DNA from 2 places in the Paenalkalicoccus suaedae genome. Region 2 is predicted to be linked to the other one. Evidence: predicted binding sites of a transcription regulator. Region 2 holds the regulator's gene; the other holds the start of a gene.
What was found. Region 2 encodes Rex, which represses fermentation and respiration genes when NADH is low (regulators of the CRP and FNR family bind a similar motif). Its sites were predicted from a motif close to TTGTGAAATATTTCACAA; they were not measured.
Positions count from the first base shown of each region.

Region 1: a site for Rex is predicted at 1,627-1,644, ahead of ahlS (AhlS family quorum-quenching N-acyl homoserine lactonase). Genes of this name have one in related genera too.

Region 1 covers NZ_CP041372.2:616,610-621,040, forward strand. Annotated here, with positions in the region: gene FLK61_RS03585 (acetamidase/formamidase family protein) at 1-13, shown strand, start outside; gene FLK61_RS03590 (sigma-54 interaction domain-containing protein) at 189-1,532, opposite strand; gene ahlS (AhlS family quorum-quenching N-acyl homoserine lactonase) at 1,760-2,608, shown strand; gene FLK61_RS03600 (iron-containing alcohol dehydrogenase) at 2,633-3,817, shown strand; gene FLK61_RS03605 (globin family protein) at 3,882-4,247, opposite strand; gene FLK61_RS03610 (antibiotic biosynthesis monooxygenase family protein) at 4,244-4,431, opposite strand, start outside.
Region 2 covers NZ_CP041372.2:719,986-724,416, forward strand. Annotated here, with positions in the region: gene FLK61_RS04125 (ABC-F family ATP-binding cassette domain-containing protein) at 1-1,803, opposite strand, end outside; gene FLK61_RS04130 (redox-sensing transcriptional repressor Rex) at 2,099-2,743, shown strand; partial or broken gene FLK61_RS04135 (MFS transporter) at 3,835-4,290, shown strand; gene FLK61_RS04140 (recombinase family protein) at 4,313-4,431, opposite strand, start outside.

The DNA.
Region 1 (4,431 bases), 100 kb from region 2:
GGTAGAAGAGTAGTAGATTTCTAGATCAGCTGCTTCGAGTCTTGTGGTCAAATCAGCGGACCTGTGAAAAATAGTTACTTGTAGCTCGTAGGAAGCAGGCTTTGTCGGGCAAACTGAAAGGCAAATTGATCACTTAAGGCTGGGACAGGAGCGTTACAGACTGTCCCAGTCTTTAAGTGTCTATTCAATTAACAACTTTCCCACTTTTGTAATTTCTTTATAAGCGTCGAGTGATCGATTCCTAACTGCTTGGCTGCTTGACGGAGAGATGGGTGATCCTCTAGTGCTTTATAAACGATGCGTTTTTCAACCTCGTTAAGCTGCTCTTTAAGAGACATAGTAGAAGCATTTATTCCAATGTTTTTTAAATGACGAGGTAGATCGTCGGGCTCAATAGTTGTTGCGGGGACGGAGACAACCATACTCTCAATCACATTTTTAAGCTCACGTACGTTGCCCGGCCAGTGATAGTTTAGGAGCAAGAGCTTAGTTGCTGGATCCATCATCTTTTGGATGCTGTATTGTCTTACGTAATAGTCAAAAAAGTAGTCGATGAGAGCGAGCAAGTCTTCGCTTCGCTCTCGTAATGGTGGGATGATAAGCTCGATCACTTGAAGTCGATAGTAGAGATCTTCTCGAAACCGACCTTCTTCAACAAGCTTACGCAACGGCTTGTTTGTGGCGGAGATCAGCCTGATATCAACTTTACGTGACTTTACACTTCCAAGTCTTTGTATATGTTTATCTTGCAAAACGCGCAATAGCTTCACCTGAACAGCTAGGGGAAGCTCTGCTACTTCATCGAGTAGTACGGTCCCACCATCAGCTAGCTCAAGTAAACCTATTTTGCCATCACTACTTGCGCCGCTGAAGGCACCGCGCGAATAGCCAAACAGCTCGGATTCAATCAAATTCTCCGGAATCGCGCCACAGTTAATTTTAATGAAGGGGTTATCTTTACGCGAACTTGAGCTATGGATGAGGTTGGCTAACACCTCTTTGCCAGCGCCGGTTGGACCTAGTAGTAGCACGCTCGTTGGGAAATCCGCAATCCGTTCGATCGTCTCAATAAGCTGATTCATCTGTGGGCTGAGGAAAAAAGTGTGCTCTTTATTTAGCGTAAACGTATACATATGTCGATTCATTTTGGCACGACTGCGCTCACGTTTTAATTCGTTTGTCATGCGAGTAAGTTGCGTAATATCGCGAACACTTGTGACAACGAGCTGAATGTTATTGTGATCATCAAAAATAGGATTACCAGTTACCATGACATCTTTTTGTTGCTGACCGATTTTTTGTAAAATAGTTACTTGCTGTTTGCGCTCTAATACGTGAAGGGAAACGGACTGATCAAAGTAGCCAGCGTTAATGAGCTCGCGCATGTGGCGCCCAACGAGCTCATTTCTAGCGTACCCAGTGATTTCTTCATAGGCAGTATTGACATAAAGCGTAATGCCTTGCCCATCGACAACATAGATACCATCCGTCGAAAATTCAATCGTTTTCTCGTATGGAATTACTCGTTGCAAAAAGAGCACCCCCTAAGTGGTGAGTATTTGAACCAACTGGTGAGAATGTTCACCAGTATAATTTGTGGATGAAATGAATGCGCTTACATTATTATGGTGAATTTTATCACCAATTGACAAAAATAACAAGTTGACTTTCCTTAGTAGAAAGGTATTTGTCGAGTTGGCACGTTACTTGCATTAAAAGTATATGAAAACCTGAACGATAAATTGAAGGAGGGCATGCAATGGTAAACATTAATAAGGCAAGACCGAAGCTCTATGTCATGGATAATGGTCGAATGAAGATGGACAAGAGTTGGATGATTGCAATGCACAACCCTGCAACAATTGATAATCCAAATGCACCAACCGAGTTTGTGGAGTTCCCGGTATACACAGTGCTAATTGATCATCCGGAAGGGAAGATTTTATTTGATACGGCTTGTAATCCGAATTCGATGGGGGCGGATGGACGTTGGGGTCAAATAACGCAAAAAATGTTTCCGATTCAAATGGAAGAGGAGTGCTATTTACACAACCGACTTGAGCAGCTCGATGTCAGGCCTGAGGATATAAAATATGTGGTTGCCTCGCATTTACATCTAGATCATGCAGGATGCTTAGAGCTATTTACGAATGCGACGATTATCGTTCATGAAGATGAGCTTAGTGGGACGTTAAAAACGTATGCTAATAATGCAAAAGAGGGCGCCTACGTTTGGGCAGATATTGATGCTTGGATTAAAAATAACCTTCAGTGGCGTCAAATTAAACGAACAGAGGATAACCTACTATTAGCGGAGGGAATTCGAGTATTAAATTTTGGGAGTGGTCATGCATGGGGCATGATTGGTCTTCACATTGATATGCCAGACACAGGCGGCATTATACTTGCCTCTGACGCGATCTATACGGCCGAAAGCTTTGGACCACCAATTAAACCGCCTGGCATCATTTACGATTCGCTCGGATATTCAAACGCAGTAGAAAAAATTCGTAAACTCGCACACGAAACAAAATCAGATGTCTGGTTTGGTCATGATGCCAATCAATTTAAGCAGTTTCGTAAATCAACGGAAGGCTACTATGAGTAGCTATGTAAAGGGGGGACATAAAGAATGACTGTCGAAAAAATTGTACTCCCACCTTTAAGTTTTACTGGGCTTGGATCTTTAAAGCATCTTGTGCCAGAAGTAACTCGTCTAGGTGCTACATCTATTTTACTTGTTACAGACCCAATGCTCGAGGAGTTAAAACTTACTACCCATGTAACAAAGCCACTTAAAGAAGCTGGCTTTGACATTACAACATATAGTGATGTCGTTCCAGAGCCTCCGATTGCTAAGGGTGAAAAACTTGTAACGTTTGTACGGCAAGAGGAATTTGATCTTATTATTGGTTTAGGTGGTGGAAGCGCGCTTGATTTAGCTAAACTAGCCGCTGTGATGGCACATCACAAAGGTGATGTGAAAGACTATTTAAACTTAACAGGATCTAAAGCTGTAAGGGAAAAGGGCCTTCCAAAGCTACTCATTCCAACTACCTCAGGGACAGGCTCAGAGGTGACTAATATTGCTGTATTCTCACTCGAAACGACGAAGGATGTCGTTACTCACGATTATTTAATTGCAGATGTAGCAATTATTGATCCAATGCTGACTCTTACTGTGCCGCCACGTGTTACAGCGGCAACAGGCGTGGACGCCTTAACTCACGCTATCGAGGGCTACCTTTCTATTCATGCTAGTCCTACAACAGACGGACTTGCACTAGAAGCGATTCGCCTTATCTCAAAATCGATCCGAGCGGCGGTTAAGAATGGGAAGGACGAACAGGCTCGCACAGATATGAGCTACGGTAGCTACATGGCAGGACTCGCCTTTTTTAATGCTGGAGTGGCTGGAGTCCATGCGTTAGCATATCCGTTAGGTGGTCAGTTTCATTTATCCCATGGAGAGTCAAACGCGGTACTTCTGCCTTATGTAATGGGTTATATTCGCAAAAGCTGTGAGGAGCGAATGGCTACTATCTATTACGCAATGAAGCCCGAGGCCCACGGTCTATCGATAGATGAAGCATCAAAGCGCTGCGTGGCAGAGCTTAAGCAATTGGTGAATGATGTAGGCATTCCAAAAACACTAGGGGAGTTTAATATTCCTGAATCTGCACTAGATAGCTTGACAATGGATGGGGTAAAGCAAAAACGACTGTTAGCTCGCAGTCCCCTTCCATTACACGAAAGGGAGATACGAGAGATTTATCAATCTGCTTTTCATGGGAATATAGTGGAATATGAAGGATAGATAACGTAGTTAAGTAAGAGAGGGCATACTATAGTTGAAGTGGTAGGCCCTCTCAAATTATTAATTATTCTCGCTCAAGCCTTGCAATCGCCTCAAGCAAATAGCTTCTATACGCGTTTGCTCGCGGGAGCTCGAAGCCTACGCTATTTTGCGTAAGGGATTCAATCAGAATCTCAAAGTTATCAACCAAATGCTGCGTCGACATACCGTGCTTGCGCAAAATCTCATCGAGCCAGACGCTATAATCGACAAACATCGTCGCGTCATCAATCGTATAGGCTGCGTGGAGCTGTTTTAGATGGTGCTGGTTATCTTCGTAGCACTTTTGCTTACCTGCTTCACCATACTTTTCTACTAAAGAAGGATCGCGCTCGTAAATGCGTGCAGTCACGTCTTCAAGTAGATGGTGCGTGTTGATATCGACCTTCATCGTGCCACCACTTGGTGTTGCGTGACTTTGGGAACGATATTTGCGAGCTCTTGATCGGGGTACTTTTTTTCGAGCTCGTGAATGCGTTTAAATTCACTGCTGCGGACCCAAGTCAGATAGCTATCTTTATCTGTGAAAAAAAGCTGGACAGTAATTTCTCCGGGTTTCTTTTCGTTTTGAAGAA
Region 2 (4,431 bases):
AAGCTTCGCTTCTAGTTCTTCGATCACCGTTTCCTTCTGCTCAATCGCATTTTCTAGCTCTTCAATGCGACGCTTTCGCTGACGTTCGTTCTTTTGCTTCGCCTTGTTTTCCTGATAGTCGGATTTAGAAGAAGGAGTAGCCTGCACGTCTGAAACCGCCGGCTTATTTTCCTCCTCGGCAAGACGCTTTAGCTCAGCCTGCTCGAGCTTCTTTTGCACGTAGTAATCGTAGTCGCCGAGATAGCTTGTGACGCCAGTTGGCGAGAGCTCGGCTACACGCGTCGCCATACGATTGACGAAATATCGGTCGTGCGAGACGAAAATAATCGTGCCTGGATAGCTAATCAAGGCTTCCTCGAGCACCTCTTTACTATCGAGATCCAAGTGGTTCGTCGGCTCATCGAGAATGAGGACATTAGCCTTTTGCATCATCAGTTTTGAGAGTGCAAGACGCGCCTTCTCGCCACCGCTTAAATCTTGGACATTTTTTAGCACATCGTCGCCACTAAATAAGAAATTCCCAAGTACCGTACGAATATCCTTCTCCGGCGTTTGTGGATAATCGTCCCACAGCTCCTGTAAGACGGTCTTTGACGAATGGAGCTCCGTTTGTTCCTGATCGTAGTAGCCAATTTCCACGTTACTACCGTAATGAATCGATCCTGCGAGCGGCTTTAACTTCTTTACGATCGCCTTTAACAGCGTCGATTTCCCAATCCCGTTCGGACCAATGAGCGCTAAACTCTCGCCGCGCGATAGATCGAGCGAAAGGTTCGTCACAAGCGCCTCATCCGTGTACCCGAGTGAGAGGCTATCAATCTTCATGACATCATTACCCGTCTGCTTCGTAATCCCAAACGAGAACTGCGCAGACTTATCGTCCGACCGCGGCCGATCCATGCGCTCCATACGATCAAGCTGCTTACGACGACTCTTCGCACGGTTACTCGTCGACGCACGCGCCAAGTTACGTTGCACAAAATCCTCGAGCTTCTTAATCTCACCCTGCTGCTTCTCAAACAGCTTCCACTCCTGCTCCTCAAGCTTCGCGGCCTCATCTAAATACGATGAATAGTTCCCGACGAATCGGCGCGTCTGGCGGAACGACAGCTCGTACACGACCCCTACAACCTTATCTAAAAAGTATCTATCGTGAGAAACAATCAAAACAGCTCCGTCATAAGCGGACAAATAGCCTTCTAGCCACGTCAACGTGTCGATGTCCAAATGGTTTGTTGGCTCGTCTAAAATGAGCAGGTCCGGCTTAGAGAGCAGAAGCTTTCCTAAAGCAAGGCGCGTTTTTTGCCCTCCACTAAGAGACTCAACCGGTGTATCATAATCAAACGAAGTAAAGTGAAGTCCTGATAAAATACTGCGAATGTCAGCTTCATATTGAAACCCTCCACGAGCCTGGAAGTCGAGCTGAAGCTGGTCATATTCCTTTAAAATCTTTTCATAGTCCTCTTGCATCGGATCGCTCATTCGCTCCTCTAACTTGCGAAGCGTCTTCTCCATGTTTCTCACCTCGGTAAAGACGGTGAGCATCTCATCCCAGATCGAGCGGGAGGTCTCGAGGCCGCTGTCCTGAGCGAGATAGCCGATCGTGGTCTCCTTTGGAATCATGAGCGTGCCACTATCATAGTTCATCTCACCGGCGATCACCTTTAAGAGGGTGGACTTGCCGGCGCCGTTGCGACCAACAAGTGCCACGCGCTCGCGACTTTTAATTTCCAATTTCACATTTGATAAAATTTGCTCGGATCCAAAGAATTTGGATAGCTGAGCGCACTGTAATAAAATCATAGCTAGGTCATCCTCACGTTATAGTCTACGTTAAGCGTACAGGAAGTGTTGTGCCTCTGGCAACTATTCAATGACCAAGATCTCTGCACAGGGACACAAAATAGTGTAGAATAGAACGTGACTGCGGAAATATCGCAAAAAACTGGATTGTGAAGGTTATTACATATATACTGCTAGATAGGATGCTTACTTTAGTAAGCTATTTGTCACTTAAAAGATTGGAAGCGTTATCAACCTAGCAGGCTAATGTTTTACTTATATAATGTTAAAAGCTTTATTACAGGGGGCATACAAGATGGATATGGATCAAGCGAAAATTCCACAGGCAACGGCAAAGCGACTGCCGTTATACTATCGATTTCTTGAAGGACTCCAGACGTCAGGCAAAACGAGAGTGTCGTCGTCTGAATTAAGTGAAGCGGTGAAGGTCGATTCGGCCACCATTCGCCGCGACTTCTCGTACTTTGGCGCATTAGGGAAGAAGGGCTACGGCTACAACGTCAATTACCTCCTCTCCTTTTTCCGCAAAACACTCGATCAAGACGAGCTTACAAAAGTAGCACTCGTCGGCGTCGGTAACCTAGGCACAGCCTTTTTAAAGTACAACTTCAGTAAGAGCAATAACACACGCATTGAGATGGCCTTTGATGTGGACGAAAATACAGTCGGCACGGTCATTGGCGATGTACCTGTACATCATTTTGATGATTTAAAGCGTCATATTGAAGGGAACTTAGACGTTGCAATCTTAACGGTCCCATCAAGTGCAGCGCAGGGGATTGCGGAGAAGCTAGTGGAAGCTGGCATCAAGGGTATTCTGAATTTCACTCCAGCGAGACTGTCTGTACCGGACGATGTTCGTGTGCATCATATTGATCTGTCGGTAGAGTTGCAGTCACTTGTTTATTTCTTAAAGCACTATCCGTTGTCGTCGAATTAAGGGAGGGTCCGAGCCTATGTGGTTCGGGCTTTTTTGTTTGGGGTTAAGGGAAAGAGCAAGATCAAGGTCAAGGTCAAGTGCTGTCACCTTCGGTGCCCCTGCGCGGCGGGCGCAACTACCGGTGGTGGCTTGCTCAACTATTTCGCCCGTCCAGGGGACGTGCGAAAGGATTTTCGCCGCGCGTAAGTGCTACCACTGGTAATACGCGCCCGCCGCTTCGGAGCACCTACGGCGACGGTAAATGGATTGATACGTTCACTTTCTCTTTCCCTTCACAGTCCATCAGTAAGGCACCATCAGTTGCTCAACTGCCACTTATAAAAGAGCGCACGAAGAAACAAGTGAAGCGAACGGTTTGTGTTGTGAAGAGAAGCGGTGACGAAGTGAAGGGAAAGCTGCTAGTTGTGATGTGAAACGTGGTAGAAATGACGAGCAAGTAAGAAGTGAAGCGAACGGTTTGCGTTGTGAAGAGAAGCGGTAATGAAATGAAGAGAAAATTGCCAGTTGTGATGCGAACCGTGGTAGAAGTGACGAGAAAGCAAAATGGAAACACAAACTATCATGAACATCTCTAAGTAATCTGGCATTCCCCAATAGAAGCTCAAGAGGCGGCAGACTCGGAGGACATTCGGAGACAATTAGCAGGAATTGGCTAGGGATGAGACCCCACAGAGATGCGTTTAGGAGGAGACGACAGTCGACTCCTGCAGCACGAGGAGGCTCAGACCTAGACCCTGCTAATGTCGTAGAGTGTCCGCAGAGCTGACGACTCAAACCTGATACTCTACCAAAACCGAAAGTAACAGATTGGCACTTCGGCATCTAAATAAGGTCTAGCTCCAAGAGCTAGACGCCCTAAACAAGTTGGCACTTATTCACTTAGCTCGAAGAGCTAAAAGCACTAAATTAGTTAGCAGTTATTCATCTAGCAAGTAAACCAAACACCTCGTAAGCAACTTTCACCCCAACATGGTATGATAGAGGAATATTACTGATTCGGAACTCGAAAGAAACCTTCAATCTAAACACACTTATATAAGCACTAACCAAACCATCACCACCGCGAACCAACTTCAAAAAAGGAGAACACCATGGCTAAAATCCCACAGAAATGGCTCGTTGTCATTTCCGTTCTACTCGGAACATTCACCATCATATTAAATAACAGTATGCTAAATCCCGCCGTGCCACAGCTAATGCGCGTCTTTGACTCCGATGCCGTTGCAACGGGCTGGGTCATTACGATCTTTATGGTCACAATGGGGATGACGATGCCGCTAACCGGCTACCTCGGAGATAAAATCGGTAAAAAGCAACTCTTTTTGATCGGACTTACGATCTTTACCATCGGATCCGTACTAGGCTCTCTATCTTGGAATCTACCATCTCTCATTACATTCCGAGGCCTGCAGGGAATCGGAGGTGGCGTGATGATGCCACTGTCACTCGCGCTTATTTTCGAAGTGTTCCCTAAAAACGAACGCGGACTCGCGACAGGGGTATGGGGAATTGCCGCAATGATGGCGCCAACGATTGGACCTCCTATAGTAGTAGTAAGACATATCATAATCAATGGAACTCGACATTGCTCACCCAAACTTTCCTCTCTCGCGCTTTGTGAGGTTTAAGATCGTCTGAATCTACATCAAAGCTTTTAATTAGCATAGAGAGCATACTCTTTTTTTCCA